4 regions of the Sodalis sp. C49 genome follow, and region 1 is predicted to be linked to each of the others. Evidence: predicted binding sites of a transcription regulator. Region 1 holds the regulator's gene; each other region holds the start of a gene.
The links. Region 1 encodes CRP, which controls carbon source genes, mostly activating them, when cyclic AMP is high. Its sites were predicted from a motif close to ATGTGANNNNNNTCACAT; they were not measured.
Positions count from the first base shown of each region.

Region 2: the regulator CRP is predicted to act here: its motif matches at 3,444-3,461, upstream of ABUK12_RS06345 (enolase C-terminal domain-like protein).
Region 3: the regulator CRP is predicted to act here: its motif matches at 5,546-5,563, upstream of garD (galactarate dehydratase).
Region 4: the regulator CRP is predicted to act here: its motif matches at 5,968-5,985, upstream of idnD (L-idonate 5-dehydrogenase).

Region 1 covers NZ_CP163303.1:4,190,167-4,197,788, reverse strand. The annotation lists gene kefB (glutathione-regulated potassium-efflux system protein KefB) at 1-184, opposite strand, end outside; gene kefG (glutathione-regulated potassium-efflux system ancillary protein KefG) at 177-737, opposite strand; gene ABUK12_RS18795 (ABC transporter ATP-binding protein) at 870-2,795, shown strand; gene ABUK12_RS18790 (LysE family translocator) at 2,801-3,403, opposite strand; gene ABUK12_RS18785 (YheU family protein) at 3,525-3,767, shown strand; gene ABUK12_RS18780 (phosphoribulokinase) at 3,872-4,741, shown strand; gene ABUK12_RS18775 (OsmC family protein) at 5,374-5,796, opposite strand; gene ABUK12_RS18770 (hypothetical protein) at 5,756-5,944, shown strand; gene crp (cAMP-activated global transcriptional regulator CRP) at 6,112-6,744, shown strand; gene ABUK12_RS18760 (YccS/YhfK family putative transporter) at 6,798-7,622, shown strand, end outside.
Region 2 covers NZ_CP163303.1:1,418,204-1,425,825, reverse strand. The annotation lists gene idnD (L-idonate 5-dehydrogenase) at 40-1,086, opposite strand; gene ABUK12_RS06355 (MFS transporter) at 1,086-2,450, opposite strand; gene ABUK12_RS06350 (SDR family oxidoreductase) at 2,562-3,329, opposite strand; gene ABUK12_RS06345 (enolase C-terminal domain-like protein) at 3,742-4,995, shown strand; gene ABUK12_RS06340 (FadR/GntR family transcriptional regulator) at 5,044-5,757, opposite strand; gene ABUK12_RS06335 (MFS transporter) at 6,060-7,355, shown strand; partial or broken gene ABUK12_RS06330 (12-oxophytodienoate reductase) at 7,535-7,622, opposite strand, start outside.
Region 3 covers NZ_CP163303.1:2,513,890-2,521,511, reverse strand. The annotation lists gene ABUK12_RS11440 (enolase C-terminal domain-like protein) at 1-380, opposite strand, end outside; gene ABUK12_RS11435 (MFS transporter) at 423-1,760, opposite strand; gene gudD (glucarate dehydratase) at 2,319-3,644, shown strand; gene garD (galactarate dehydratase) at 3,801-5,375, opposite strand; gene ABUK12_RS11420 (MFS transporter) at 5,863-7,194, shown strand; gene garL (2-dehydro-3-deoxyglucarate aldolase) at 7,255-7,622, shown strand, end outside.
Region 4 covers NZ_CP163303.1:3,531,511-3,539,132, reverse strand. The annotation lists gene fhuE (ferric-rhodotorulic acid/ferric-coprogen receptor FhuE) at 1-1,480, shown strand, start outside; gene idnR (DNA-binding transcriptional regulator IdnR) at 1,557-2,549, opposite strand; gene ABUK12_RS15915 (gluconate:H+ symporter) at 2,695-4,014, opposite strand; gene idnO (gluconate 5-dehydrogenase) at 4,096-4,860, opposite strand; gene idnD (L-idonate 5-dehydrogenase) at 4,876-5,907, opposite strand; gene ABUK12_RS15900 (sulfite exporter TauE/SafE family protein) at 6,315-7,034, opposite strand; gene ABUK12_RS15895 (LysR substrate-binding domain-containing protein) at 7,142-7,622, shown strand, end outside.

The sequences.
Region 1 (7,622 bases):
CGGAGAAGTGCAGGATTTCGTCCACATCGCGGATAAAACCCAGCCCCCAGGGGCCGATGGCGATACCCGCCGCAAGGTAGCCGATCACCGCGCCTATGCCCAGGCGCTGGGCTATGGGCACCGCAACGACGGCGGCGAATAAAAACAGCACCACGGCGGTCAAAAACGACGGACTGCTATCCAATGCGTTGTCCCCTTTCGTTAAGCGGCTCTTTCAGCCATTGGGCGTATTCGCCGGCATGGCGCGCCAATACGACGGGATCCAGCCTTCTGGCCCAATAGATCACCTGCGGGCGCACCCAATGCATGCGGCACATGGTGGCGGTCAATTCGAACGGGCGTAGAATATCCTCCATGCCGTAGCGGCTGTAGCCGCGGTTAAGATAAGCGCCCTCCGGTTCGCCGGTGGTGATAACCGTTCGCCAGTATTTCCCCGCCAGGGCGTCGCCGCCGATGCCGCTGGCAAATCCGCGCGCCAGCACCCGGTCGAGCCACTCTTTCAATAATGCCGGGCAGCTGTAAGTATAAAGCGGGTGCTGGAACACAATGACCTGATGTTCACGCAATAATTGCTGTTCGTGGTGAATATCAATAAAAAAATCCGGATAAAAGGCGTAAAGATCATGTACGGTGACATGCTCGAGCGACGATGCCGCCTGCAGCAAAATCCGGTTGGCAACCGAATCCTGTGATTCCGGATGGGCATACAACAACAAAACTTTGGGTGGCTGCGCGATCAATTCCCCTCCAAAGCGTCGTCAGGGCGCGGCTTTTCCGCTACCATGCTTCGCAAAGTTGAAACCAGGACAGGTTATCCTGGATAGCATTCAATAATGTTAATTTAACATACTCTCAAACTATGGCGCTTTATGATTGTCTTCTCCTCACTGCAAATTCGCCGCGGTACCAACGTACTGCTGGATAACGCCACCGCCACGGTGAATCCCGGGCAAAAGGTCGGACTCGTCGGCAAGAACGGCTGCGGCAAATCAACATTATTGGCATTGCTGAAGCATGAACTCGGCTGCGACGCCGGCAGCGTGACCTTCCCCGCCAACTGGTCGATGGCCTGGGTTAACCAGGAGACGCCGGCCCTTGACGTGCCGGCGCTGGAGTATGTTATCGACGGCGATCGCGAGTATCGCCAGCTGGAAGCCGACCTCCAGCTCGCCAACGAGAAAAACGACGGCCACGCCATCGCCACCGTGCACGGCAAGCTGGACGTTATCGAGGCATGGACCATTCGGCCGCGCGCCTCGAGCCTGCTGCACGGGCTGGGGTTCAGCCAGGATCAATTGCAACAGCCGGTGCGGGATTTTTCCGGCGGCTGGCGTATGCGCCTTAACCTGGCGCAGGCGCTGATCTGCCGCTCCGATTTGCTGTTGCTTGATGAACCGACCAACCACTTGGATCTGGATGCAGTCATCTGGCTGGAAAAATGGCTGAAGAATTATGACGGTACGCTGATTCTGATTTCCCATGACCGGGATTTTCTCGATCCTATCGTAAATAAAATCCTGCATATTGAACAGCAGACGTTGAACGAATATACCGGCAACTACTCGTCGTTTGAGCAGCAGCGGGTGACCAAGCTGGCGCAACAGCAGTCGCTGTTCCAGCACCAGCAGGAAAAAGTGGCCCATTTGCAGCATTATATCGACCGTTTCCGTGCCCAGGCCACCAAGGCCAAGCAGGCGCAAAGCCGGATCAAGATGCTTGAGCGGATGGAGCTGATCGCCCCGGCCCATGTGGATAATCCCTTCCAGTTCAAGTTCCGTACTCCGGAAAGCCTGCCGAGCCCCCTGCTGAGCATGGAGAAAGTCAGCGCCGGTTATGGCGGGCGCACCATTCTTAATTCCATCAAGCTTAACCTGGTGCCCGGTTCGCGCATCGGCCTGCTCGGACGCAACGGCGCCGGCAAGTCGACGCTTATCAAGCTGCTGGCCGGCACCCTTGAGCCGCAGTCCGGCACCATCGGCCTGGCGAAAGGCATCAAGCTGGGTTATTTCGCCCAGCATCAGCTGGAGTTCCTGCGCGCCGACGAATCGCCGCTGGCGCATATGATCCGGCTGGCGCCGCAGGAGTATGAGCAGGCGCTGCGCGATTATCTGGGCGGGTTTGGTTTCCGGGGCGATAAGGTGACCGAACCGACCGCGCGTTTTTCCGGCGGCGAAAAGGCCCGGCTGGTGCTGGCGCTGATTGTCTGGCAGCGTCCCAACCTTCTGCTGCTCGATGAACCGACCAACCATCTGGATCTGGATATGCGCCAGGCGCTGACCGAAGCGCTGATAGATTTCGACGGCGCGCTGGTGGTGGTGTCCCATGACCGGCATTTACTGCGTTCCACCACCGATGAATTTTATCTGGTGCATGACGGGCGCGTCGCATCGTTTGACGGCGATGTGGAGGATTACCAGCAGTGGCTGGTGGATCAGCAGCGCCAGGCGGCGGCGCAGGACGGCAATGATACCGAGACCCCGGCGCCGCAGACCAATAATGCTCAGGCCAGGAAAGACCAGAAGCGGCGCGAGGCGGATTTCCGCAATCAGACCCAGCCGTTGCGCAAGTCCATTACCCGTTATGAACAGCAAATGGAAAAACGTGGCGCGGAGCTGGCGGCCATCGAGGCCGGACTGGCCGACGCGGCGCTGTATGATATCAGCCGTAAAGCGGACCTGGCCCTGGCCCTGCAACAGCAGGCCAAGGTTAAATCGCAGCTGGAAGAGGCGGAAATGGCGTGGCTGGACGCCCAGGAACAGTTGGAGACCCTGACCCGGGAGTTCGAGTCGCAATAAGCGCGTCAGCGCCAGATCAGCAATACGCAGGCCGCCGTCAGCAGGCCCATGGCGACGTTAAAAGCGATCCAGGCGCGTTTGCTGCGCAGCAGCCGGCCGATAAGGGTGCCGAAGCCGAGCCAGATAACGCCGGAGACGATATTGACGCTGACGATGCCGACGCTGATGGCGCCGACGGAGGTGATATAGGCGCTGCCGCTCAGGCTGAAGCTGGCCACCGCGCCCAGCGCCATCAGCCAGGCCTTGGGATTAAGGAATTGCAGCAGGCCGCCCTGGTAGAAGGGAATGGGCCGGGGGGGCGGCGCGTCGGTTTCCAGTTTTTCATAGGCGGCGGTGGCTATTTTCCAGGCCAGCCACAGCAGGTAAAGGCTGCCCGCCACCTTCAGCATAAAATGCAGGGACGGATAAAGCGTGATCAGGCCGCCGATGCCGAAGGCCACCAGCAGCAGGATACATTGCATGCCGAGCATGATGCCGATCATCAGCGGCATCGAGCGCCAGAAGCCAAAATTGGCGCCCGAGGCGGTAAGCAGCATATTATTAGGGCCAGGGGTAATGGCGGCCACCCAGAGAAACCCCAGCATTGACAGAAAAAGACTCAGTTCCACGTTTTGGCGGCTCCCCGTAAAATAACGCGTATGAAGCTACCAGTGCGCACGGGGATGTACAAGGCATAACAGGTGAAATTTACTCAACACCTTGATTTATTGACTATCGGGACACAATATCGTGATTATTCCCTGGGAACAAATCGATCCTGACACGCTCTATAACCTGATCGAGTCCTTTGTACTGCGTGAGGGCACCGATTATGGCGAGCAGGAGAAATCACTGGCGCAAAAGGTCGAGGATGTAAAACGCCAGTTGATAAGCGGCGAGGCGGTGGTGGTCTGGTCGGAACTGCATGAAAATATCAATATCATGCCGCGCGGCCGGTTTAATGACCAGGCCGGAGATACGCCGGGCGAATAGCGAAGCCCCTGGCCCCTAAGCGCTAAATATGCTAACACTCACTTCTGGGCCTTGATGCCGGGCGCACTTCTTCACGCCGCAATTCAACCAAGCGTAGGGTTACCATGTCGACAAAACACCCCATTATTGCCGTTACCGGTTCCAGCGGTGCGGGCACCACCACCACCAGCCTGGCGTTTCGTAAAATATTCCAGCAGTTGAATATCCACGCCGCCGAACTGGAGGGTGACAGCTTTCATCACTTTACCCGGCCGGAAATGGATATGGCGATCCGCAAGGCGCGGGATTTAGGGCGCCATATCAGCTACTTTGGTCCGGACGCCAATAACTTTGGCCTGCTGGAGCATACGTTTCATCAGTATGGCGATACCGGCCGCGGCCAGTCGCGTAAATATCTGCATACGTATGACGAGGCGGTGCCGTATAACCAGATCCCCGGTACCTTTACGCCCTGGCAGGCGTTGCCGGAACCGACGGACGTGTTATTTTACGAGGGGCTGCACGGCGGCGTGGTAACCGATAGCCATGACGTGGCGAAGCACGTGGATTTGCTGGTGGGCGTGGTGCCCATCGTCAACCTGGAGTGGATCCAGAAACTGGTGCGCGATACCGGCGAGCGGGGGCATTCGCGCGAGGCGGTGATGGATTCGGTGGTGAGGTCGATGGAGGATTATATTAACTACATCACGCCGCAGTTTTCCCGCACCCATATCAATTTCCAGCGGGTGCCGACCGTCGATACGTCGAACCCTTTCGCCGCCAAGGCGATTCCCTCACTTGACGAAAGTTTTGTCGTTATTCATTTCCGTAGCCTGGCGCATATCGACCTGCCTTACCTGCTGGCGATGCTGCAAGGCTCCTTTATTTCCAATATTAATACGCTGGTGGTGCCCGGGGGCAAGATGGGGCTGGCGATGGAGCTGATAATGGGGCCGCTGGTACAGCAGTTGCTGGAAGGAAAGGAAATTAAGTAAACTCGAGGCCTCGGGTGGGAACACTACGCCCGATTCGGCCCCATCGGCATGCTTTCCCTTGAACACGCCAGGATTCGCTGCGGTGTTGGCGGGCCTAGCATACCGTGGGGCGCTCGGTCGGGCGGGAACACCACGCCCGATTCGACCCCATCGGCATGCTCTCCCTTAAACACGCCAGGATTCGCTGCGGTGTTGGCGGGCCTACCATACCGTGGGGCACTCGGTCGGGCGGGAACACCACGCCCGATTCGACCCCATCGGCATGCTCTCCCTTGAACACGCCGGGTTTGAGTGCGGTGTTGGCGGGCCTACCATACCGTGGGGCGCTCGGTCGGGCGGGAACACCACGCCCGATTCGGCCCCATCGGCATGCTTTCCCTTGAACACGCCAGGATTCGCTGCGGTGTTGGCGGGCATACCGTGCCATGGGGCGCTCGGTCGGGCAGAGAAACCATGCCCGATTCGACCCCATTGGCGCGCTCTCCCTTGAACACGCCGGGTTTGAGCGCGGTGTTGGCGGGCATACCGGGCCATGGGGCGCTCGGTCGGGCAGAGAAACCATGCCCGATTCGACCCCATTGGCGCGCTCTCCCTTGAACACGCCGGGTTGGAGTGCGGTGTTGGCGGGCCGGTTAGGCGGCTGGGGCGTGGTGTTCGTCGCGCACTTCAAAGCTGTGGGTCATATTGACCGACGCGCCGAGCATCAGTGAGACCGAGCAGTATTTTTCCGCCGATAGCGTCACCGCCCGCTCCACCGCCTTGTCGGTCAGCCCGGCGCCGGTGACGATAAAATGCAGGTTGATATGGGTAAACAGGCGCGGCGCCTCGTCGCGGCGCTCGGAGGTGAGTTTGACCTCGCAGTCCCGGACGTCCTGCCGCGCTTTGTGTAAAATCGATACCACATCAATGGCGCTGCAGCCGCCGACCGACATCAATACCATTTCCATTGGGCTGGGCGCTTTTTCGCCCGCGTTCCCATCCATCAAAACCTGGTGGCCCGAGGCGGATTCGCCCATGAAAGACAACCCTTCTACCCATTTGACCCGTGCCTGCATTATGATACTCCTGATGAAAAGCTTTCCAGCAGACTACATTTTTGTTGGAAAACTGGCAATGTTACTGAACATACTTCATGCTGAAGCAAGACAACAGAAGACACTGCTTCAAACCTATGCTAAAAACAAGGCTGGATCGGCCTCATGATAATGAAAGGGCAAGAGATCGATCGGAACATCACATTACCAGACCCTAATAAGTTCCCTTACGTCGCTCCGTTTAAACGCGGAGTCAGAGTGAATAATACAAGCGCCGTAACAGGGAATACGATGTCCCGAACCTGGGATAGCGATGACAAAAGAGGATAACAGCGAATGGTTCTCGGCAAACCGCAAACAGACCCGACTCTCGAATGGTTCCTGTCTCATTGCCATATTCATAAGTATCCATCGAAGAGTACACTTATACATCAGGGTGAAAAGGCTGAAACGCTTTACTACATCGTTAAGGGCGCCGTGGCGGTGCTGATTAAGGATGAAGAAGGCAAAGAGATGATTCTCTCCTATCTTAACCAGGGAGATTTCATCGGTGAGCTCGGCCTATTCGAGGAAGGTCAGGAACGCAGTGCCTGGGTACGGGCGAAAACCGCCTGTGAAGTCGCCGAGATTTCGTATAAAAAATTCCGGCAGCTGATTCAGGTGAATCCGGATATCCTGATGCGCCTGTCGGCGCAAATGGCCAGTCGTTTACAGGTAACGTCGGAAAAAGTCGGCAACCTGGCATTCCTGGACGTTACCGGACGCATAGCGCAAACCCTGTTGAACCTGGCGAAACAACCCGACGCCATGACCCACCCCGACGGCATGCAGATAAAAATCACCCGTCAGGAAATCGGCCAGATTGTCGGCTGTTCCCGCGAGACGGTAGGACGTATTCTTAAAATGCTCGAAGATCAAAATCTTATATCCGCGCACGGTAAAACCATTGTTGTTTACGGCACGCGCTGATAGCCCCGTTATACAGGCGTGGTGCTTCGTACCACGCTTTTTTTGCTGACAGTATGTGGCGCCGGTTAATCTACCACCCTGAAGTAAACTATGCCCTGCGGCAAACCATCGTGCTATGCCTGCCGGTGGCCGCCGGCCTGTTATTCGGCAGCTTGCAAAACGGCCTGCTGTTTTCGTTGGTCCCTGCCTGCTGCAATATCGCCGGCCTCGATACCCTGCATAAACGGTTTTTCAAGCGACTGGCCGTCGGCGGCGTGCTGTTCGCGCTGAGCAGCGTGCTGATCCAGGTGCTGTTGGCCGTGCCGGTGCCGTTGCCCTTGGTGATGCTCGGCCTGGCGCTGCTGTTCGGCGTTACCGGTGAAATCAGCCCGCTGCACGGCCGTTTATTGCCCGCCGCGCTTATCGCCGCCATCTTTACCCTGGGGCTGGCCGGCAATGTGCCGCCCGCCGTGCCGCCGCTGCTGTATATTGCCGGCACCGCCTGGTACGGGCTGTTCAACGCCCTGTGGTTCCGGTTGTGGAAGGAGCAGCCGATGCGGGAATCGCTTAGCCTGCTGTATCGGGAGCTGGCGGATTATATCGAGGCGAAATATACCCTGCTGACACAGCATACCGATCCGGAAACCGCCCTGCCGCCGCTGTTTGCCCGCCAGCAGGCGGTGATTGATCTGATTGCCCAGGTATACCAGCAGCTTTATATGCTGTCGGCCAATGATCAGCTGCAGTACAAACGCCTGCTGCGTTCTTTCCAGGTGGCGCTGGATTTGCAGGAGCATATCGCCGTCAGCCTGCACCAGCCGGACGAAGTACAAAAACTGGTGGCGCAAAGCCACGCCGAGGCGGTTATCCGCTATAACGCCCGGCTGATTGCCGCGCGG
Region 2 (7,622 bases), 2.8 Mb from region 1:
CCTGAGGTTGGTTTTTCCCAGAGATAGATTGATGAAATCTTAGAATTTGATTTGTATCTTTGACGATATCGTTTTATCGGCGGCGGCAATCAACGCGCTCTCGATGGCTTCCGGCTGATATTCGCCGCTCAGCAGCGGCAGCGGATTGATGCGACCGTCCTGCAGCCATTTCACCGCGGTGTCGAACTCATCTATAAAACGGAAAGATCCGACCCAGCGTATTTCTTTCACCAGCATCGGCATCACCGGGTATTCTACGCTGCTGGCGCCCATGCCCACCTGCACCACGGTGCCGGCCGGGCGGGTGAGGGCGACGGTGGAGCTGATGGCCGCCGGGCTGCCGGAAGCTTCAAACACCACGTCAAAATAGCCCCGGTCCCGCTGATAGAAAGCGGCGCTGTCTTTATTCATCGGGTTAAATGTCGCGGTGGCGCCCATCTGAGCGGCCAGCGTCAGGCAGCGGTCGCTGACATCGCACGCCACGGCTTCGGCCGCCCCGGCGCTTAACGCCGCGGCCAGGATCAGGCAGCCAATCGGCCCGGCGCCGATCACCAGCACTTTTTTGCCGACCAGCGTGCCCGCCGCGTTAACGGCGTGGATCGCCACCGCCAGCGGTTCGGCAAAGGCGATGACTTTCGGTTCGGCGTGCTCATCATAAGGAATACACTGTTTTACAGCAGCCACCACATATTCGGAGAATCCCCCGTTAACATGCGGATCGAACTGCGCGCTGCCCATAAAACGCATGGCGGAGCACAGGTTTTGCTTGCCCTCCAGGCAGAACACGCAATGGTTGCAAGGTTGCGAAGGATTGACCGCCACGCGCTGGCCGACCCGCAGGTTAGAGTCCACCGGCGCCTTGCTTACAACGCCAACGAACTCATGGCCGACCACCATGGGATGTTTGAGTACCGACATCCCGGCGCGTCCATGTTGGTAATAATGGATGTCGGACCCGCAAATGCCGCCGCGGTCCACCTTCACCAGCACATCCTCATCCTGGTATTCCAGCTCACGTTGTTCTACGCGAATATCTTTCTCACTGTAGGCGAAGCAGGCTTTGCAGCTGATTGTATGGGTGCTCATTATTTGACCTCGATTTTAAGTGCGTCTGGGCCGGGTTGCGGCCGGACAGGTTCAGTTGATTTCGGCGGGACGATCACGTCGATTTTCCCGACCAGGAAGGTGTAGGCCAGCAGGCCGGCCAGTGCGACCGCGGCGATATACCACATCGCGTACTGGAAATTATTGGTGCGCTGCAGGATCACGCCGATGACAATCGGACTGATGATGCCGGACAGGTTGCCGCAGATATTCAGGCAGCCGCCCATGGTGCCGAGAAAGTTGCGCGGGATAACGTCGCTCCATACCACCCAACCCAGATTGGAGAAGGCGTTGGCGAAAAAGGCGATGGACAGGATGGCAATGGCCATGAGGGGCTGGTCTTCAAAATAGTTGACCAGGCAAATCACCATGGTCAGGCACAGCCCGGACATCACGGGCAGTTTGCGGGCCAGCGTACGCGATGCGCCTTTTTTCAGCAGCATGTCGCTCAGGGTGCCGCCGCACAGCACGCCGGCCATGGCCATCAGGTATGGAAAGGAAGCTCCCAGGCCCGCTTTGGCGATCGACAGGTGCAGCCCCTTTTCCAGATAGACGATAAACCAGGTCAGGAAGAAATATAGCGTGGAGGAACAGGCGAACTGGGCAATAAACAGACCCCAGATGGTGCGTTTTTTCAGGAAGAAGCGAATATCGGCCCAGCGTACTTTTTCGCTGACGTTAGCCTGGTTTAGTGAACCGTAGCCGCCGCCGTCGCGGATATAATCCAGTTCTTGCCGGTTGGTCTTGACGCTATGCTGCGGATCGCGGTATTTCATCAGCCAGAAGATGCCGAACAGGACGCCGGCGGCGCCGGAAAGGTAAAATGACATTTGCCAGCCGAATTCCGCCACGATAAACGACAGTGCCGGAGTGAGCAGCGCCAGCCCGATGTATTGCGCGCTGGAATAAATGGCGGTGGCGCGCGCCCGTTCATGATCGGGAAACCAGGTGGCGATTATCTTGGTATTGGACGGGAAAGAGGGCGCTTCGGCTATGCCGATCAAGGCCCGGCAGCCCAGTAACATCAGGAATGACGCGGTAGCGGTGGCAAACAGGTGATGCGAGGCAAACCCCATCAGGAAGGTAAACACGCTCCACAGGATGATGGCGCTGCCGTACAGGACGCGTGAGCCGATGCGGTCCAGCACATAACCTACCGGGATCTGGCTGGCGGCGTAGAACCAGGTGAACATGGAGAACAGCAGCCCAAGCTGGGTGGGACTTAAATCGAAATCGGCCTGGATTTTACTGCCGGCGACGGACAGGTTGGCCCGGTCCATATAATTAATTGCCGTTACGATAAATAACAGCGACAAAATAAAGAATCGCGACTTGGTTGCTTTCATTTTATTTTCCTGGTCAAAAGGTACCATTTTTTTATAAGCAGACGGATACAGGGATATAGCCCACAGCGGCGATGCTGTGGGCATAGGTATATTCAGATCAGGCTGGGCGGGTTACAGCACGGCCAGCCAGCCGCCGTCGACGTAGATAATCTGGCCGTTGATGTAGTCGGACGCGGTGGAGGAAAGGAACACCGCGGTGCCGATCAGTTCTTCCGGCTTGCCCCAGCGCTTTGACGGGTTGCTGGCTTTGACCCAGGCGTCGAACTGTTTATTGTCGATAAGCGCGGTGTTCATATCGGTAAGGATATAACCGGGGCCGATGGCGTTGGTCTGAATGTTGAATTCCGCCCATTCGGCGGCCATTGAGCAGGTCAGCATCTTGATACCGCCTTTGGCCGCGGTATAGGGCGCCACGGTGGGGCGGGCGGCCTGGCTGGTCAGCGATCCGATATTGATGATCTTGCCGCCGTTGCCGCGGGCAATCATCCGTTTCGCGGCCGCGCGCGAAACGATAAAAGCGCTGGTCAGGTTAGTGTCGATGACGCGTTGCCACTGTTCCAGCTCCAGCTCCACCATGGGTTTGCGGTACTGGATGCCGGCATTGTTAATCAGGATATCCACCGGCAGCCCCTGTTGTTCCAGGGCGGCAAACGCGCTTTCCACCGCATCCTCATTGGTGACGTCGAAGGCGACGCCCTGCGCCTGATAACCTTTAGCACGGAGTTTTTGTACCGATTCATCCAGCAGCTCCGCGCGGATATCGTTCAGGACTACGCTGGCGCCAGCGGCGGCCAGCCCTTCGGCGTAACAATATCCCAAACCTCGTGCCGAACCGGTCACCAGTGCCGTTTTCCCGGTTAAATCAAACAGTGCAGACATAGCAATTCCTCATTATGGGGTCATGGCGATAGATATCGCTCGTTAACTTGTATGACATCATTCATATTTAAAGTGAAGTAATGAATTTTTTAAAGCAATGCACATACATATTTTTTGCGGTGAAGATCACAGAATAATTTATTTTTATGTTATTTATTTCGTTAAATACGTTTTAAAACAATTAGATAATATATTATTGTTAATTTTATGACCGGGTGCACATTCTTGGATTCGCAGGCTTTGCATCGTGCATTTTCACTGGTATAACGAAAAATACTTGTAGGACAACATATGAGATGCTAGATCTGATAACACTAGCCGGTTGGGTGTCCGGGCGGTTAAGGCGAGGGAACACGCCGCCGTGAAATGAACACGGATGTTAACGGGCAAACATTACATTTAAGGAGTGACTGTGAGTAATTTGAAAATCACCGCGGTGAAAACCATTCTGACCGCCCCGGGCGGCATCGATCTGGCGGTGGTGAAGGTAGAAACCAATCAGCCGGGATTATATGGCCTGGGCTGCGCCACCTTTACCCAGCGTATCCAGGCGGTGAAAAGCGCCATCGACGGCTACATGGCGCCGTTCCTGATTGGCAAGGACCCGGCGCGCATCGAGGATATCTGGCAATCGGCCTGCGTAAGCGGTTACTGGCGCAGCGGCCCCATCATGAATAACGCGCTGTCCGGCGTGGACATGGCGTTATGGGATATCAAAGGCAAGCTGGCCGGCATGCCGGTGTATGAGCTGCTGGGCGGCAAATGCCGCGATGGCATTCCGCTGTACGTGCATACCGACGGCAGCGACGAATTTGAAGTGGAGGACAATGTCCGCGCACGCATGGAAGAGGGCTATCAGTACGTCCGCTGCCAGATGGGCATGTATGGCGGCGCGGGTACCGACGACCTGAAGCTTATCGCCACCCGGCTGGCCCGGGCAAAGAACATTCAGCCGAAACGCTCGCCGCGCGCCAGCACGCCGGGGATTTATTTCGATCCGGATGCCTACGTGAAAAGCGTGCCGCGCCTGTTCGACCATCTGCGCAATACACTCGGCTTCGGCATCGAATTTATCCATGATGTGCACGAGCGCGTGACGCCGATGGCCGCCATCCAGCTGGCCAAGAATCTGGAACAGTACCAGATGTTTTATCTTGAGGACCCCGTGGCGCCGGAAAATATCGATTGGCTGAAGATGCTGCGCCAACAATCGTCCACGCCGATTTCGATGGGCGAATTGTTTACCAGCGTCAATGACTGGAGACCGCTGATTACTCACAACCTGATCGATTATATCCGTTGCCATGTCAGCACCATCGGTGGCATCACCCCGGCGAAAAAGCTGGCGACGCTGAGCGAAATCCACGGCGTGCGCACCGCCTGGCATGGCCCGGGTGACATTTCGCCAGTGGGCGTTTGCGCCAACCTGCACCTGGATATGAGCGTGACCAACTTCGGCATCCAGGAATACACGCCGGTCAACGACGCGCTGCGAGAGGTGTTCCCCGGCTGCCCGGAAATCGAGCTGGGTTATGCGTACCTGAGCGACCGCCCGGGGCTGGGCATTGATATCAATGAGGAAAAAGCGGCGCAATACCCCTGTATCGGTGGTATCCCGTCCTGGACCCTGGCGCGTACTCCTGATGGGACTGCGTCGCGGCCATAGGGAACGCGCGGCATAGGAGGATGGCATCCTCTTATAGCGGCCGGGCGCTTATGCGTCCGGCGCCGACTGTTTCAGTTTCTCAATCGCCGCCACGTTTTCCGACATCGCTTCATTGAGCACCGCCACCGCGGTGGAGGAGTCTCGGTTCTTGATCGCCATGAACACCTTGATATGGGCCTCGACGCTTTCCAGCGAGATGCCGAGTGCGCGGTTCAGCTCTTCCAGATAGTAGTAGTAGATGTCTTTGATGGAATTCATGACGTTGTAAAACACTTTGTTCTGCGATGCCTTGGCGATCGCCAGATGGAAATCAAAGTCGGCCTGTGAATACTTTTTGTAGTCGTCCTTGTTCACCAGCATGCGGTTCAACGCCTGTTCCAGGGCGGTGATGTCGTCGGGCGTGGCGTTGCATACCGCCAGCTCCATGCATTTGAACTCCACCGTTTGGCGGAACACCATCATATCGTGAAACTCTTCGCGGCTCAGGTGCATGATGGGTTGGTGTTCGTTTAACAGACTTTGCTGGTTAAGGTCCTTGGTGACAAAGCTGCCTTTGCCCTGGTGAGTGATGACAATACCCAGATCGCGCAGGCGCTGTACCGCGCTGCGGATGCTGACGCGGCTGACGTTGAACGAGGCGGTCAGTTCGGCCTCGGAAGGTAGCTTGCTGCCCGGGGGCCAACTTCCGTCCAGCAGCTTTTCCTTGATCTGATCATAAACCGCGTTAACCACGTTGTGTTTCTGTATTGATTGAATGCTCATGGTGTCCGTCGCATACGTTGTCCTACAACATGCCTGTGTATAGCACGCCCAGCGGGGGCTGTGAAGCCAAAAAGCGCATTTTCATGCTGTCAGGCCGAAACCAGCCGCTGAAAATAAAATATGTGATCGTCACTTCATTTTGGCGGATTGGTCATTGATCGGCGATGGAGAATGCCGCATTTTTAAACATGAATGATGTCATACAAGATGTTGTGTGACAGGTAGTGTTTGGCAATGAAGAAAGATAAACACTCCGGCTTCAGGTACTGACCGGTAATAATTAACCCCCTTGGAATATCGACATGAGTCAACTTTTGCCACAGAACCTAGCGCCGATACGCTGGCGTAAACTGATCCCGCTGGCTTTTATAACCTACAGCCTGGCCTATCTCGATCGCGCCAACTACGGTTTTGGCGCCGCCTCAGGACTGGCGCACGATCTGAATATCACTCCAGGCATATCGTCGTTGCTGGGCGCGTTGTTTTTCCTGGGTTATTTTTTCTTCCAGGTGCCGGGCGGCATCTATTCGGAACGGCGCAGCGCCAAAAAACTGATTTTCTGGAGCCTGATATTGTGGGGGATCCTGGCGACTGCAACCGGCATAGTGCATAGCGTGGCGGCGCTGGCCGTGATCCGTTTCCTGCTGGGCGTGGCCGAAAGCGTGGTGATGCCGGCGATGCTGGTGTTCCTCAGCCACTGGTTTACCAAGCGCGAGCGTTCCAAAGCCAATACGTTCCTATTCCTAGGCAACCCGATCACGGTGTTGTGGATGTCGATTGTGTCAGGTTATCTGGTGAATTCCTTCGGCTGGCGCGGCATGTTTATCATCGAAGGCGTGCCGGCGATCGTCTGGGCGGTTATCTGGTGGGTTATCTTTGTTGACCGGCCGAAAGACGCCAAATGGCTGACAGACCAAGAGAAGCAGGATCTTGAGGCTGCGCTGGCGGCCGAGCAGGTGGAAATGAAACCCGTGAAAAATTACGCCGAGGCGTTCCGCTCGAAGAAGGTGCTGGCGTTGTCGTTTATCCATTTCTTCTGGAATATCGGCATGTACGGTTTCATTATGTGGCTGCCTTCGATCCTGAAGACCGCCTCGGGTTTGGGCATCGTGGCCACCGGTTGGCTATCCGCCGCGCCTTACCTGCTGGCGGTGCCGCTGATGCTGACCGCCTCCTATTTCTCCGATAAATTTCAGCAGCGTAAGCTGGTGGTGCTGTTGTTCCTGGGACTGGGGGCGGTATGTTTTTGCGGATCCTTTACCCTGGGCGCCGACCATTTTTGGTTGTCCTACGTGCTGCTGGTGATCGCCGGCGGAGCGATGTACACCCCTTATGGGCCTTTTTTTGCCGCGGTGCCGGAGTTGTTGCCGCGCAATGTCATGGCGGGGGCGATGGCGTTTATCGTCAGCTTCGGCGCGCTGGGCTCGTTTGTCGGGGCGTGGATTGTCGGCTACCTGAATGGCGTTTTCCAGGGGCCGCAGGCGTCTTATGTTTTTATGGGCGGTTCACTGGTGATCGCCGTCATCTTGACCGCTTTGACCGGTTTCAGTAATAAATCCTCTGCGCAGGCGGCGTCGAAGGCGGTGGCGCTACCCTAATCCCTATACAGGCCGGTTACTTTAACGGCCTGTATTTTGCGTCCATTACCTTCGATTATGTGTAAGTGTTCTACAACCGTACCCGCCGGCACGGCCATCTGGGCGGGGTCAGTCCTGCCAGACGGTCCCGATTTACAGGGCCGCCTTATGAATAGACTTGAAACACCTGTCGTGCAGTCTTAAACCCATTCAGCCAGGGATGCCGGAGTAAATCCGCTCAATGCTGTGTAATTGCCATCTTCCACTTTCGTTACCCAATCCGGATCG
Region 3 (7,622 bases), 1.7 Mb from region 1:
CCCATCAGATCCAGCAGCGCGGCCTCGAGAGCGGCCACCGCGTTTACCCGCAGTTCAAAGGTCCAGGCGCCCTGGGCGAAAGAATCAAAATCGTTGCTGACATGCCCCTGGTGCACGTCGTGCACGATGCGGTTAAGCGTCGCCAGCGGCTGGCCCACCACCCGTTGCCGGGCGGCCAGCAGCGTGTTTAAAATCACCTCGCCGCCCGGGGCCTCGCCGACGCCGGTATGCCCGGCATTGTCGGTAAGGATGACAATATTGCGGGTAAAATAGGCGCCGTGGGCGCCGCCGATATTCATCAGCATGCTGTCATGGCCCGCGACCGGGATAACCTGCATGGCGGTCACCGTCGGCGCACCGTTAAAATCGCTGTGATCCATTCCCTACTCCTGCGGTTGCAAACTGCTATGTCAAAAAAAACCTTACGCCGTCAGCGGCTTAAGCACCAGGCGTTGAATCTTGCCCACGATAAACAGATAACTCAAAATCACCACCAGGCCGTTGGCGGCGACATAAATCAGGGCGCCGTCAAAGGATCCGGTTTTATTCAGGATATAACCGATGACAATCGGCGTGGTGATGGCGCCGATTTGCGTCACCAGGTTCAGTACGCCGCCGCTCAGGCCGACGATTTCTTTCGGCGCGGTGTCCGCGTTGACCGTCCAGCCCAGCGCGCCGATGCCTTTGCCGAAGAACGCCAGCGACATGGCCGCCACCACCACCACGTCGGAAGTGGTGTAGTTGCAAATCACCATACTGGTGCACATCAGCATGCCGATAATGATCGGCGTCTTGCGCGCCACCGACAGCGAAAATCCTTTGTTAAGCAGATAATCGGAGAAAATACCGCCGAGCACGCCGCCGATACAGCCGCAGATCGCCGGCAGCGCGGCGACAAAACCGGCCTGCAGGATGGACATGCCGCGTCCCTTCACCAGATAGATGGGGAACCAGGACAAGAAGAACCAGGTGATGGCGTTAACGCAATAGTTGGCCAGGTAAATACCCAGCAGCATCCGGCTGGAAAGCAGCTGCTTGATATACCCCATCTGCGGTCCGGCCTCGGTTTTCTGGTGGGCCGCCGCGTTATCCATATCCACCAGGCCGCCGCCGGCGCGGATATACTCCAGCTCCTGCTTGCTGACCTTCGGGTGGTCGAGCGGGCTGTACATGGTCTTGAACCAGACCAGGGATAGCACCACGCCCACCACGCCCATGACGATAAATACGTATTCCCAGCTTACTTCCTGGGTAATCCATCCCAACAGAGGATTGAAGATCACCAGCGCGGCATACTGGGAAATATTAAATATCGCCGAGGCGGTGCCGCGTTCCCTGACCGGGAACCAGGCGGAGACGATGCGGCTGTTGGCCGGCATCACCGGCGCCTCGGCGAACCCGACCATAAAGCGCAGGATAAACAGCATCATCGCCGCGGAGGCGAAGAAGTGCACAAACCCCTGCATAAAGGTAAATATCGACCAGATCAGAATGGCGGCGCCATAGATGATTTTTGAACCAAACCGATCCAGCAGCCAGCCGCCCGGCAGCTGCGCCAGGGTATAAGCCCAGCCGAACGCCGAGAAGATATAGCCCATTTGCAGCGGGTCGAGCCCCAGGTCGGCGGCGACGTGTGGACCGGCAATGGACAGGGTGGAACGGTCGGCGTAATTAACCGTACTGATGATAAACAGGATTGCCAGGATCCAAAACCTGGAGCGGGTTTTGTGGGTGGCGACGGAAATTGAGTTTTCGGCCATGATTCCTCTTCCCGGTAGGGGAATGTGATCGGGATATCGGGTACGTGGGTAGGGCGTCCCGCGTTGCTTTATAGCTATTATCGTCTTATGGTAGCGCTGACATTTTTGTGGCCGATGACTTCCGGCACGGGTAAGCAAGAGCTGAGTATAAGGGGAAGGGGTTGGCTGTACATTGTGCTGATGACTGAATGAAAAGTGGCAAAACAAGGGGTTTTAAGGCGAACGAACAGGGCGATGTGACCTGGGTCGAAGATCCAGGGAAATTTGTGATCGGTATAACATATCAGTGCAAGCGACTGTCGGTCCTTTTTTAAAATGACGTTTCATTTCAAGAAGTTATTATTTTTTCCATTTCAGGATCGGGGTCACATAAAAGAATCCCGATTAGTGAGATGGCTCACGGCAGGTCATTAAAACGGCAATTTCAGTCCAGATTCTTCGTCAAGGCTTATGCATCTGCATAATGTCAGGGGCTTGCCATGACGTTATAGTCATGCCAGCGTTTCCGTTTGCGACGGTTCTCCGTCTCCGTATTGTGCCCTTTGCCAAGGAAAAAATATGACTCCTGTTATCACCACGATGCAAGTCATCCCGGTTGCCGGCCATGACAGCATGTTGCTTAACCTCAGCGGCGCCCATGGCCCGTTTTTCACCCGCAATATCGTTATTCTTACCGACAACGCCGGGCATACCGGCGTGGGAGAAATCCCAGGCGGAGAAAAAATACGCCAGACCCTGGAGGACGCCGCCGCGCTGGTGGTCGGCCAGCCCCTGGGCGAATATAAAAATGTCATGAGCGCCGTGCGCCGGCAATACGCCGATCGGGATGTCGCCGGCCGGGGCCTGCAGACGTTCGATTTGCGCATTACCATTCATGTCGTCACCGGCATCGAGGCGGCGATGCTTGACCTGCTGGGCCAGTTCCTGGAAGTGCCGGTGGCGGCGCTGCTGGGCGAGGGGCAACAGCGCGACGAGGTGGAAATGCTCGGCTACCTGTTTTATATCGGCGATCGCCTGCGTACCGATTTACCTTACCGCAGCCAGGCGGATGAGACCTGCGATTGGTATCGGCTGCGGCATGAACAGGCGCTGACGCCGGCGGCGGTGGTGCGCCTAGCCGAATCCGCCTATGAAAAATACGGTTTTAATGATTTCAAGCTCAAGGGCGGGGTGCTGGCCGGGCAGGAGGAAGCCGCGGCGGTTACCGCCCTTGCGGCGCGTTTTCCCCAGGCGCGCATCACCCTGGACCCCAACGGCGCCTGGTCGCTCGCCGAGGCCATCGCCCTGGGCAAACAACTGCGCGGGGTGCTGGCCTATGCCGAGGATCCCTGCGGCGCCGAGCAGGGCTTTTCCGGCCGCGAGGTGATGGCGGAGTTCAAGCGCGCCACCGGCCTGCCCACCGCCACCAATATGATCGCCACCGACTGGCGGCAAATGGGGCATACCCTGGCGCTGCAATCGGTGGACATTCCCTTAGCCGATCCGCACTTCTGGACAATGCAGGGGTCGGTACGGGTTGCGCAGCTGTGCCACGAATGGGGACTGACCTGGGGCTCGCATTCCAACAATCATTTCGATATTTCGCTGGCGATGTTCACCCACGTGGCGGCCGCCGCGCCGGGAAACATCACCGCCATCGATACCCACTGGATCTGGCAGGAAGGGGACCAGCGCCTGACCAGGGAGCCGCTGCAAATCGTCGGCGGTAAAGTCAAGGTGCCGGAAAAACCGGGGCTCGGTATTGAACTGGATAGGGATCAGCTGATGAAGGGCAATGCGCTCTATCAGCAACATGGCCTTGGCGCGCGTGACGACGGCATCGCCATGCAATACCTGATCCCCAATTGGCGCTTCGATAATAAACGTCCGGCGCTGGTGCGCTAGCGCTGGGCGGCGCCCCGGTCCGCCTTGGGCGTGGGCGCCGTGGCGACAGCCGCAGGCTAATCCTGGGGTAAAAAAAAAGGCCGGGAGCGATTCCCGGCCAACCTATCAAAGTTCATTCACACATAGCAAAGGGTGGTTCAGTGGTGGTAAGGGTAATCAGGTCACCGGCGCCGGGTTGAATACCGACAGGGCGTTATGAATGCCCCATTGATCGGACCAGGTTTTTTTGCGGCCGCTGGCGATATCCAGGATCAGTTCAAACAATTGCCAGCCCACGTCTTCAATGGTTGCCCTGCCGGTGGCGATGGAACCGGCGCTGATATCCATCAAATCAAACCAGCGGTCGGCCAGCGCGTCGCGCGTCGCCATCTTGATCACCGGCACGGCCACCAAACCATAGGGCGTGCCGCGCCCGGTGGTAAATACCTGTATGGTGATGCCGGAGGCAAGCTGCTGGGTACCGCAAATAAAATCACTGGCGGGGGTGGCGGCGAAAATCAGCCCCTTTTTCGTCGGACGCTGGCCGGGGGAGAGCACCTCCACAATGGCGCTGGTGCCTGATTTGGCGATGGAACCGAGCGATTTCTCAACAATATTGGCCAAACCGCCTTTTTTATTGCCCGGGGTGGTATTGGCGCTGCGATCGCTTTTACCATCGTCAAGGTAATTATCATACCAGGCCATTTCCTCCAGCAACCGGCGTCCCACCTGTTCGTCAGCCGCCCGCGGCGTCAGCAGGTGGATGGCGTCGCGCACTTCGGTCACTTCCGAAAACATCACCGTCGCGCCGCAGCGCACCAGCAGATCGGAAGCAAAGCCCACCGCCGGATTGGCGGTTACGCCGGAGAACGCATCGCTGCCGCCGCACTGCGTGCCCACCACCAGATCGGATACCGGGCAGGTTTGACGCTGGCGGGTGTTCAGACGCTGCAGATGATCTTCCGCTACCTGCAGAATATCATCCACCATGGACTTGAAGCCCACGTGTTTTTCGTCCTGGAGACGGGTGATGCTCACCCCCGGGCGTTCCACCGCGATGGGAATTTGATCCTCGGTGCCGGCCAGCAGGCGTTCGGGCGGCAATTTTTCGCAGCCCAGGCCGATCACCATGATTTCGCCGCCGAAATTCGGGTTGAGGGAGATATTATGGATGGTGCGAATCGGCACCACCGCGGCGGGCGCATTAATGGCCACGCCGCAGCCGTACAGATGGCTTAGCCCGACCACGCCGTCGACGTTGGGGTATTTTGGCAACAGATCGCGTTCAATCAGTTTCACCACGTATTCAACCACGCCGGCCACGCATTGTACGCTGGTGGTAATGCCCAGCAGGTTTTTAGTGCCGACGCTGCCGTCGGCATTCCGGTATCCTTCGAAGGTATAGCCCTCCAGCGGCGGCAACGTCGGCGGGACCTTGGTGGCCAGCGGCAGGGTTTCCAGCGCCGGGGCCTTGGGCATCTCGACCAGCGATTCATCAATCCAGCTGCCCTGTTTGATTTCACGCAAGGCATAGCCAATCACTTCGCCATAACGGACGATATCGCCGCCGATAGCGATATCGCGCAGGGCGACTTTATGCCCTTGCGGAACATGCTCGATTAATTTCAAGCCGTCCGCGAATTGAGTGCCGGCCGGCAAACCATTATTGTTCACGATAATCGCGACGTTATCGTCGACGTGAACTTTGATATACAATGCCTTTTCCGCATTGGTCATTATTGTTGATGACATAAACGTCTCCGCAAATACTAATCTGTTGTTATAACCCGAACCAGCGTTCAGCCAGGATAACAATACGGGTGATGAGGATATTATATGCGGAATAGGGGCACTTCTCATTGTGCAAATGCACGATTTTATAGCGGCTATACCCGGGATTTATTTGTCATATGTTCAGTATAATGTGATAAAGGTCACCCTTCATTCGCGGCAGAATCCACGCCAAAAAATAACGTGACGACCGTCGTGCTTTCACGTGCTCATGTCCAAAAAATCGGTTATTTTAGGCTTAATTGTTGTGCTTATGCACAGTGCCATTTTTCACGATGGTTTTTATACTATGCAGGTCAGTTAAATAAGACACCAACCGGCCTACCGGTGAAATAAAAAGACTCTTACGAGAAAATATTAACTCACGATAAAAAAGCGCAACGCAAAAAATAGTGTGGTAATGATTTTTTGTGTTCCCGAAGTTTATCGCCTGATTAGAGCGTATTCAATGAGCACGACACCTCTGGTTTCAAGTAGAACAAAAACACATGTCCGTTATGTGATTTTATTAATTATCTTCCTGGTCACCGCGGTTAACTACGCCGATCGGGCAACCCTGTCCATTGCCGGTTCCGATGTCGCCAAGACGCTGGGGCTGGACGCCGGGCAAATGGGGCAGATATTCGCCGCGTTTGGCTGGGCCTACCTTATTATGCAAATTCCCGGCGGCTGGCTGCTGGACCGTTTCGGGTCCAAACGCGTTTATACCTACAGCCTGTTTTTCTGGTCGCTGTTTACGCTGCTGCAGGGATTCGTCGGCTTTTTCCCGGTGGCTTACGCGGCGATGACGCTGTTTATCCTGCGCTTTATGCTGGGTTTCTCCGAGGCGCCGTCTTTCCCGGCCAATGCGCGCATCGTCGCCGCCTGGTTCCCCACCATTGAACGCGGCACCGCGTCGGCGATTTTTAACTCGGCGCAGTATTTCGCCCTGGCGATATTTTCTCCTATCCTGGGCTGGCTGACCTATGCCTGGGGATGGGAACATGTCTTCACCGTCATGGGCGTGCTGGGTTTCATCATGACGATGGTGTGGATCAAATATATTCAAAACCCGAATAAACACCCCCGCGTTTCGCAGCAGGAGCTGGATTACATCGCCGCCGGCGGCGCCATGGTCGATATGGACACGCCGAGAGACGGTAAAAAAGACGGCCCGCGCTGGGATTATGTCAAACAGATGCTGACCAACCGCATGATGCTCGGCGTATTTTTCGGCCAGTATTTCATCAACAGTATTACTTGGTTCTTCCTGACCTGGTTCCCGATTTACCTAGTGCAGGATAAGGGCATGTCCATCCTGAAAGTGGGCCTGATTGCCTCGATCCCGGCGTTGTTCGGTTTTGCCGGCGGCGTCCTGGGCGGCGTGGTTTCCGATATTCTGATCAAGCGCGGCCACTCGCTGACCGTGGCGCGTAAGATACCGATCGTCGTGGGCATGCTGCTGGCCACCAGCATTATCCTGTGCAACTACACCAACAATACGGTCATCGTGGTGGCGCTGATGGCGCTGGCGTTCTTCGGCAAAGGCTTCGGCGCCCTGGGCTGGCCGGTGATTTCCGATACCGCGCCAAAAGAAGTGATCGGCCTGTGCGGCGGCATATTCAATGTGTTCGGCAACGTGGCTTCCATCGTTACGCCGCTGGCTATCGGTTATATGGTCAAGGAATTGCATTCATTCAACGCCGCGCTGATCTTTGTCGGCTGTTCCGCCCTGGCGGCCATGCTGTGCTACCTGGTGGTGGTCGGCGAAATCAAGCGACTGGTGCTGGTTAAATCCTGATATCGCGGGCCCGGCGTTTTGGGGCCCGCTACTTTCTGTTTCATTGCATAGAGGTAAATTATGAACACTCCACTACTGCCTAACCGTTTTCGCCAGGGGTTACTTCAGGGGGAAACCCAGATTGGGTGCTGGTGCGCGCTGGCAAATCCCATTACCACGGAAGTGTTGGGCCTGGCGGGATTCGACTGGCTGGTACTGGACGGTGAGCACGCGCCTAATGATGTCGGCACTTTTGTTCCGCAGCTGATGGCGCTTAAGGGCAGCCACAGCGCGCCGGTGGTGCGTCCGCCAACCAATGAGCCGGTGATTATCAAACGCCTGCTGGATATTGGTTTTTATAATTTCCTGATCCCGTTTGTCGAAACCGAAGAGCAGGCCCTGCGCGCGGTATCCTCCACCCGGTATCCTCCCGCCGGCATCCGCGGCGT
Region 4 (7,622 bases), 660 kb from region 1:
TATTGCCGGCTACCAGGATAACGATACCTGGCTTGATCGCTATCATAACCGCAAAAAATTCATTTATGGCGTTATTGACGCCGACCTGACGGATTCCACCACGCTATCATTGGGTTATGATTATCAGGAAAGCGATACCAGCAATCCCACCTGGGGCGGGTTGCCGACCTGGTACAGCGACGGCAGCCGCACGCATTTTGACCGCAGTTTTAATCCGGCGCCGGACTGGAGCTACTCCAGCCATGAGTCGAAAAAAGTTTTTGCCGATCTGACCCAGCGCTTTGCCAACGGCTGGCAGCTGCGCGTCAACGGCACCCATGCCGAAACCGATTTCGACTCCAAGCTGATGTATGCCGACGGTTTCCCGGATAAGGACACCGGCGAGGGCGTTTCCGCCTACGGCGGCTGGAATAAAGGCAAACGTAAGCTGGATTCCGTCGATACCTACGCCACGGGACCCTTTGAGCTGCTGGGCCGACAGCATGAGCTGGTGGCCGGCGCCAGCTACAGCAAACAAAATAATCATTTTTTTAACTCCCAGGCCACCATCACCGAGTCCGATATCGGCAATTATAACAACTGGAACGGCCATATCGCCGATGCGGACTGGAGTCCATGGGTTGATTATTCCAACGACACCATCCGGCAAAAATCGGTCTATACCGCGGCCCGTTTTTCGCTGGCCGATCCGCTGCACCTGATCGTCGGCGCGCGCTACACCGACTGGCGCGCCAATGGTTCGACCGCCACCAGCGATAAAGACGACGTCACGCCCTACGCCGGCCTGATTTATGATATCAACGACACCTGGTCCGCTTATACCAGCTATACCGCTATCTTCCAGCCGCAGACCTACCGGGACGCCAGTAAAAACTATCTGGACCCGACGACGGGTAAAAACTATGAAGCCGGCCTGAAAGGCGACTGGTACAACAGCCGCCTGACCGCGTCTTTGGCGATTTTCCGTATCGAGCAGGATAATGTGGCGCAAAGCGAAGGCACCTATATTCCCGGTACGACGGAAATGGCCTATCGCGGCGTCGACGGCACCGTCAGCAAAGGCGTCGAGTTCGAACTTAACGGCGCGGTAACCGACAACTGGCAAGTCACTTTTGGCGGCGCGCGTTATGTGGCCGACGATCAGGACGGCAACGCCATCAACGCCGAACTGCCGCGCACCTCGCTGAAATTGTTTACCCGTTATCAACTGCCGATGCTGCGCGATCTGGCGGTGGGCGGTGGCGTAAACTGGCAGAACCATACCTGGCAGGATGCCGCCGGCCCGCAGGGTACCATGCGCGCCGACCAGGGCAGCTACGCGCTGGTCAGCCTGTTCAGCCGCTACCAGGTTACCCGCCAGCTTTCGGTGCAGGCCAATATCAACAACCTGTTCGACAAAGAGTACTATGACTACCTCGGTCCTTACGCGGTATATGGCGCGCCGCGCAATATGTCGGTAACGGTGGGTTACACCTTCTGATCATAGACAGGGCGGGAGATATCCCGCCTTGTCTTCTGGCATCCATACCCGTTAACCCGCGGTTTTAACTGCGGCGTCAAATCGTACCTCCTTTAAAAATCTGATAGCCTAAGTCAATAGAGTAATTGACATCTTCATGGCGGATTTTTTTCAGCACCATTTCCGCCGCGCATTTTCCCATGCCGATACGCGGGGTAATAACGCTTGCCAGGCGGGGGGTAATGGCCCGGCCGATATCCAGCCCATGGAAACCGGCGATGGCGATATCGCCGGGGACGGGGATATTTTGCCGCAGGCATTCCAGCAGCGCGCCCACGGCGATGTCGTCATTGGTGCAAAACAGACCGTCCAGATCGGGGAAGCGTTTTAGCGCCTGGTTAAAGATATCGGCGCCGAGGGAAAACGAGGAGATTTCATTGGCGGTGAGCATCAGCGGGGTTAAATCGTAAGACTTCATCGCCTGGGCATACCCCTGGTAGCGCTGGCGGTCGCGTAAATCATCCCGCGAACCAAGATAGACAACCCGGCGTTTGCCGCTGGCCAGCATGGTCGACATCATATCGAAAGCCGCTTCCTGGTTATCATAGCCCACCTGGATATCCATAAATTCCTCACGGGTATCCATCACTTCAACAACGGGGATTTTAGCGGCCAGCAGGCTTTTTATACTGCGCAGGGTATGTTCTTTTTCCATCAAAATAATGCCGTCGATGCTGTAGGAAAGCAGATTAACAATCTGCTGCTCTTCCGTTTCCTTGCTGTAATTATAATTGGCGATTAATGTCTGGTAATTATTAACCGAGGTTACGGACTCGATACCGGCCAGCACGTCGGAAAATACCTGATTATTAAACGACGGCACCAGGATGCCGATGGAGTGGCTGATGGAATTCAGCATCATCTCCGGCGCCCTGTTTGGAATATAATTCAACTCTTCGATAATACCGGCTATTTTGGTCCCGGTCGCCTTGGCAACTTTTTCCGGCGTGCGCAGATAACGGCTGACCGTGGTTTTGGTGACGCCGGCAAAGGTGGCGATGTCTTGCATGCTGACCCGGTATTTTTTCATTCCACCCTCTCTGATGATCCCGGTCCTGTTGCCATGGCCGGCAGACCGGGGATAGCCTTTCGCGCGACGTTCCAGGCGTTCTGTCGGACTGGGCGCGTCTGGTGCATATCCCCGGCCTCCCTATCAATTATTTTCAGTGCGCCAACTAATGGATAATCATATTGAGCAATAGTACACCGGCTAATCCGATAAACGAGATCAGTGTTTCCATGACCGTCCAGGTTTTTAAGGTTTCAGCCACGCTCAGGTTAAAATAACCCTTAAACAGCCAAAAGCCCGGGTCGTTGACATGGGATGCGATCACGCTGCCCGCGCCGGTCGCCAGCACCATAAGCGCCGGATCGGCATGGGTGACGGCGATAATCGGTAAAACAATGCCCGAGGTGGTGATCGCCGCCACGGTGGCCGACCCCAGCGCGATGCGCAATAACGCCGCGACGCACCAGCACATGACAAGCGGCGACAGCGACGTGCCGCGCATGATATTGGCGATAAAATCACCGACGCCGCTGTCCACCAATACCTGTTTGAAGGCGCCGCCGCCGGCGATAATAAAGATGATCATGGCGATGGCGGCAATGGAATCACCCAGGATATCCATCACCTGGCCGATCTGGCGCCCGCTGCGCAGGCCGAGAGTAAAAATACCCAGCACGATGGCGGCAAACAGCGCCACGGCGGGATTACCGATAAATTCCAGCAACAGACGCACGCCGTCGTCTTTCGCCATGGTCATGTCGGCGATGGCGGCCAATGCCATCAGAATGACCGGGATAATGGCCACGGTCACGCTGACGGCAAAACCGGGCATTTCCTGTTCGGTAAAAATTTTCGGGTTGAATAATCCCGCCGGCGGTTCTTTTTCAAATTTTTTCAGCAGTTTGGAAAAAAGGGGGCCGGCGATAATGACGGTCGGAATAGCGATGATCAGGCCATAAATCAGCGTGGTGCCCAGGTTGGCGTTAAAAATGATGGCGATAGCGGTAGGGCCGGGATGCGGCGGCAAAAAGCAATGGGTCACCGACAGGGCGGCGACCATCGGAATGCCCACATACAGCAAAGGCAGCCCCGAGGCGGCCACAATGGTAAATACCAACGGCAACAAGAGGACGAAACCGACTTCATAGAACATCGCCAGGCCGACCACCAGCCCGGTTATCACCAGCGCCCACTGGATGCGTTGTTTGCCAAAAAACTGTATCAGCGTCGTGGCGATGCGCTGGGCGGCGCCGGTATCGGAGATCAGGCGTCCGAGCATGGCGCCGAATCCCAGGATCATCGCCAAACCACCCAAGGTGCCGCCAATACCGTTTTGAATCGAGTGCATGACCGCCAGCGGTTTCATGCCCTCGGCGATACCCACCACCGCCGCCACAAACACCAGGGCGATAAAACCATTGACTTTAAATTTGATCATCAATATCAGGAGTAATATTACCCCTAATGCAATAATTATAATCGGCATATACAATCCCCATGCTAATGACGAAAAGTCGCCCGCGGGCGGCTCCCGTCATTTATTTATTATTCGTTATTTTTTTTACTTTCAGACTGCCGCTAACATACCGCCGTCAACAAAGATCAGGTGACCGTTGACAAAATCAGAGGCTTTCGCCGCCAGGAATACCGCGGCGCCGATGAGTTCCTGCGGGTCTCCCCAGCGGGCGGCCGGGGTGCGTTTGGTCAGCCAGGCGGTGAATTCCTGGTTATCGACCAGGGCTTTGGTCATTTCGGTATTAAAATAGCCGGGGGCGATGCCGTTAACCTGAATATTATAACGGGCCAGTTCCACACACATGCCGCGGGTCAGCATTTTAACCGCGCCCTTTGACGCCGCATAGGGGGTAATGGTGTCACGGCCGAGTTCGCTTTGCATGGAGCAAATATTGATGATTTTACCCCGGTTGCGTTTGATCATGTTACGGGCAACCGCTTGTGAAACCAAAAATACCGCCGTTTGATTTACCGCGATAATATCGTTCCAGTCTTTCTCAGGAAATTCGGTAAACGGATGGCGTCGCTGGATGCCGGCATTGTTAATCAAAATATCAATAGGGCCGATATCGGACTCAATTTGCTCAATAGCGCTATTAACGGCCTGGCTTTTCGTCACATCAAATGCGACGGAATAAGCGGTATACCCCTGGTCCCGTAACTGCTGCGCCGCTTTTTCCGCGCGGGCGGCGGTAATATCATTGATGATGATTTCCGCACCCGATTGCGCCAGTCCGTTGGCCAATAAAAAACCAATGCCTTGGGCGGAGCCGGTAATCAGCGCTTTTTTATTTTTTAATGAAAAAATATCGTTCATTTTGGATCCTTATTTTCAAAAAACCAACTGTACTTTTGACGCTAACGATTTGTCCGCCGCGAAGATCAACGCCTGTTCAAGTTCGGCCTGCGGATATTCACCGGATAACAACGGCAGCGGGTCAATGGTGCCGTTGCCCAGCCAGGCCACGGCGGTATTAAATTCGGTGGTGAAACGGAAACTCCCCACCAGCCTGATTTCCTTGGCTATGACCATCATCATGGGGAACTCCGGCGTCACGCCGCCCATGCCGACCTGGACTAAGGTACCCCTGGCCCGGGTTAATTCCAGGCAGCGCGTAATGGACTGGGGATGGCCCGAGGCTTCGAACGCGATATCGAAGTAGCCTTTTTGATCGGCATACGCGGAGAAATCACCGGCCGCCGCATGCAGGGTTTTGGTGGCGCCCATTTGGGCGGCGATATCCAGGCAACGCTGGCTCAGGTCGGCGCAGATGATTTCCCGCGCGCCCGAGGCCTGGGCGGCCGCCACCAGCAAGCTGCCGATAGGCCCGACGCCGGAGACAAAAACGGTTTTACCCTTAACGTCCCCGGCCTGATTCACGGCGTGAATGGCCACCGCCAGCGGTTCGGCAAAAGCCATAACGCGTTCATCGAGGGCATTGTCAAAGGGGATGCATTGTTCCGTATCCACGACTTTAAATTGCGTGAATCCGCCATCCACATGCGGGAAATACATGGCGCTGCCGAAAAAGCGCATATTAATACATTGATTTTCCTCACCGGACAGGCAATATTTACACTGTTTACAGGGCTTGCTGGGGTTAATGGCCACGCTCTGGTTAACGGATAACCCCGGGGCATCGCTTTTTACCACATGGCCGATAACTTCGTGCCCCAGAATCATGGGCTGGCGCACTTTGAAATTTCCGACCGCACCCTCCTGGTAATAATGCAGATCGGATCCGCAAATCCCGCCGCGGGATATTTTAACCAAGGTCCCCTGGCCGGAATATTCTACGTTTTGCGCCACCACGGCAACGGCTTTTTTTCCGGTAACCACGCAAGACTGGGTATCAACGTTCATTTTTATTTCCTCAACGGTAATGTCGTTGAGGTGCAGTTAAACGGCTATGGATGTGCAAAACTGTGATGGATGTCACTTAAAAATGATGTAACGAAAATGATGTAACGCATAACGTGATTGACTTAATAAAAAGCAACCTCCGTTCAAAATGAACAAGAAATAATGTGAATAACCCGGTATGGTAAATTGGCCGCTAAATAGATGCTAATTATGTTATTAGGTATTTGCTATCCCTCATTATTACGGATCGCGAGAGTACGCCTCTGATAAACAGGCGATAGTTACCGCCGCCGCCTGTCCAGGCATTGTCGGTTGCCGGTGCTGGCTTTATGTATGCTTGGCCATTGGGTTCTATTTTTTATTTTTATGGATTTTATAGCGCGTTATATTCCGCAGGGAATCATTTATCAATTAAGCGCGTCCCAAATCATTGAGGCGCCCGCCACCAGCATCATGGCGTCAATCAGGCGGTTAAAGGTTTTTTCAGCCATTTTCACCAAGAATATTTTACCGATGTACATGCCGGCAACCAGCGTACCGCCTACCATCAGGCCACTGATAACGACGGACCGCGGCAGGGCGCCGATGGCCCCGAACGCCGATGCCTTGGCAAGGTAGATAGCAAAGGAGGCGGCCGCTTCCGTCGACAGCAGCGCGCCTTTTGTCAGCCCATACCCGGCAAAAAGGGGGATGGTCAGCGGGCCCGTGGAGAAAACCACCCCGGTGAGGTAACCGACCAGTGCGCCCGCCAGCGCCAGTTGCATGGGGTTGAGCGTTATTGCCCGGGCATTGGCCCAGTGGCGCGCCGGGATCAGCAGGAAGAAAAACAGGCCGATGCAGAAGTTGGAGAGGGGCGCAGGCATCAGCCACAGCGTATTGGCGCCCAGGACGGCGGCGGGGATACCCGGCAGGGAATACCACAGAAAGGCCCTGATATTGATGTCCCTGCGCCACATAAGCACACGCGAAACATTACCCATAATGGCGGCGATGGCCATGATGGGAACCGCGGCCTTGGGACCAAAGGTATACGCCAGCGCCGGCAACAGCATGATGGAAGCGCCGGTACCCACCATGCCGCTGATGATGCCGGCCGCTATTCCAATAATGACAATGATCAGATACATCACGCCGGCACGTCCTTTTTCAGGGGGTAGTAACCATGATGATAGCGATCAGAAATGGAATGGCTCGTGATAAAATATCACGCAATAGTGATAAAAAAGGACTGGTTATGCATTCACTCCCACCCCTGGCGGCATTACGGGCATTTTTGGTTGCATGCCATGCCGGCAGCTATACCGCCGCCGCCAAAGAATTATGTATTACCCATGGGGCGGTCAGCCGCCATATGCAGGTGGTTGAAAAATGGTTCGGCGTTAATTTATTCAGCCGGGAAGGCCAGCGACGCGTGCCGACGCCTTACGCCCTGACGCTGGCCCGGGAGCTGGGGAGCGCGTTTGATAACCTGTCCGACATCGCCCTGCGCTACGGCAACGGTGGACGTAATAATGTCTTTAATGTCAGCGTGCCGACCACACTGTGCCTGAAATGGCTGCTGCCCCGCCTCGATGATTTTTATACGCGCTTTCCCCAGGCAAATTTGCAGATTTCCACGGCCAATACCGAGCAATTGCACATTATCGGGCACTATGACCTGTTGATCCGGCGTGATATTAGCGTAGCGGAGTATTCCGCGATCGCGTTTTTGCAAG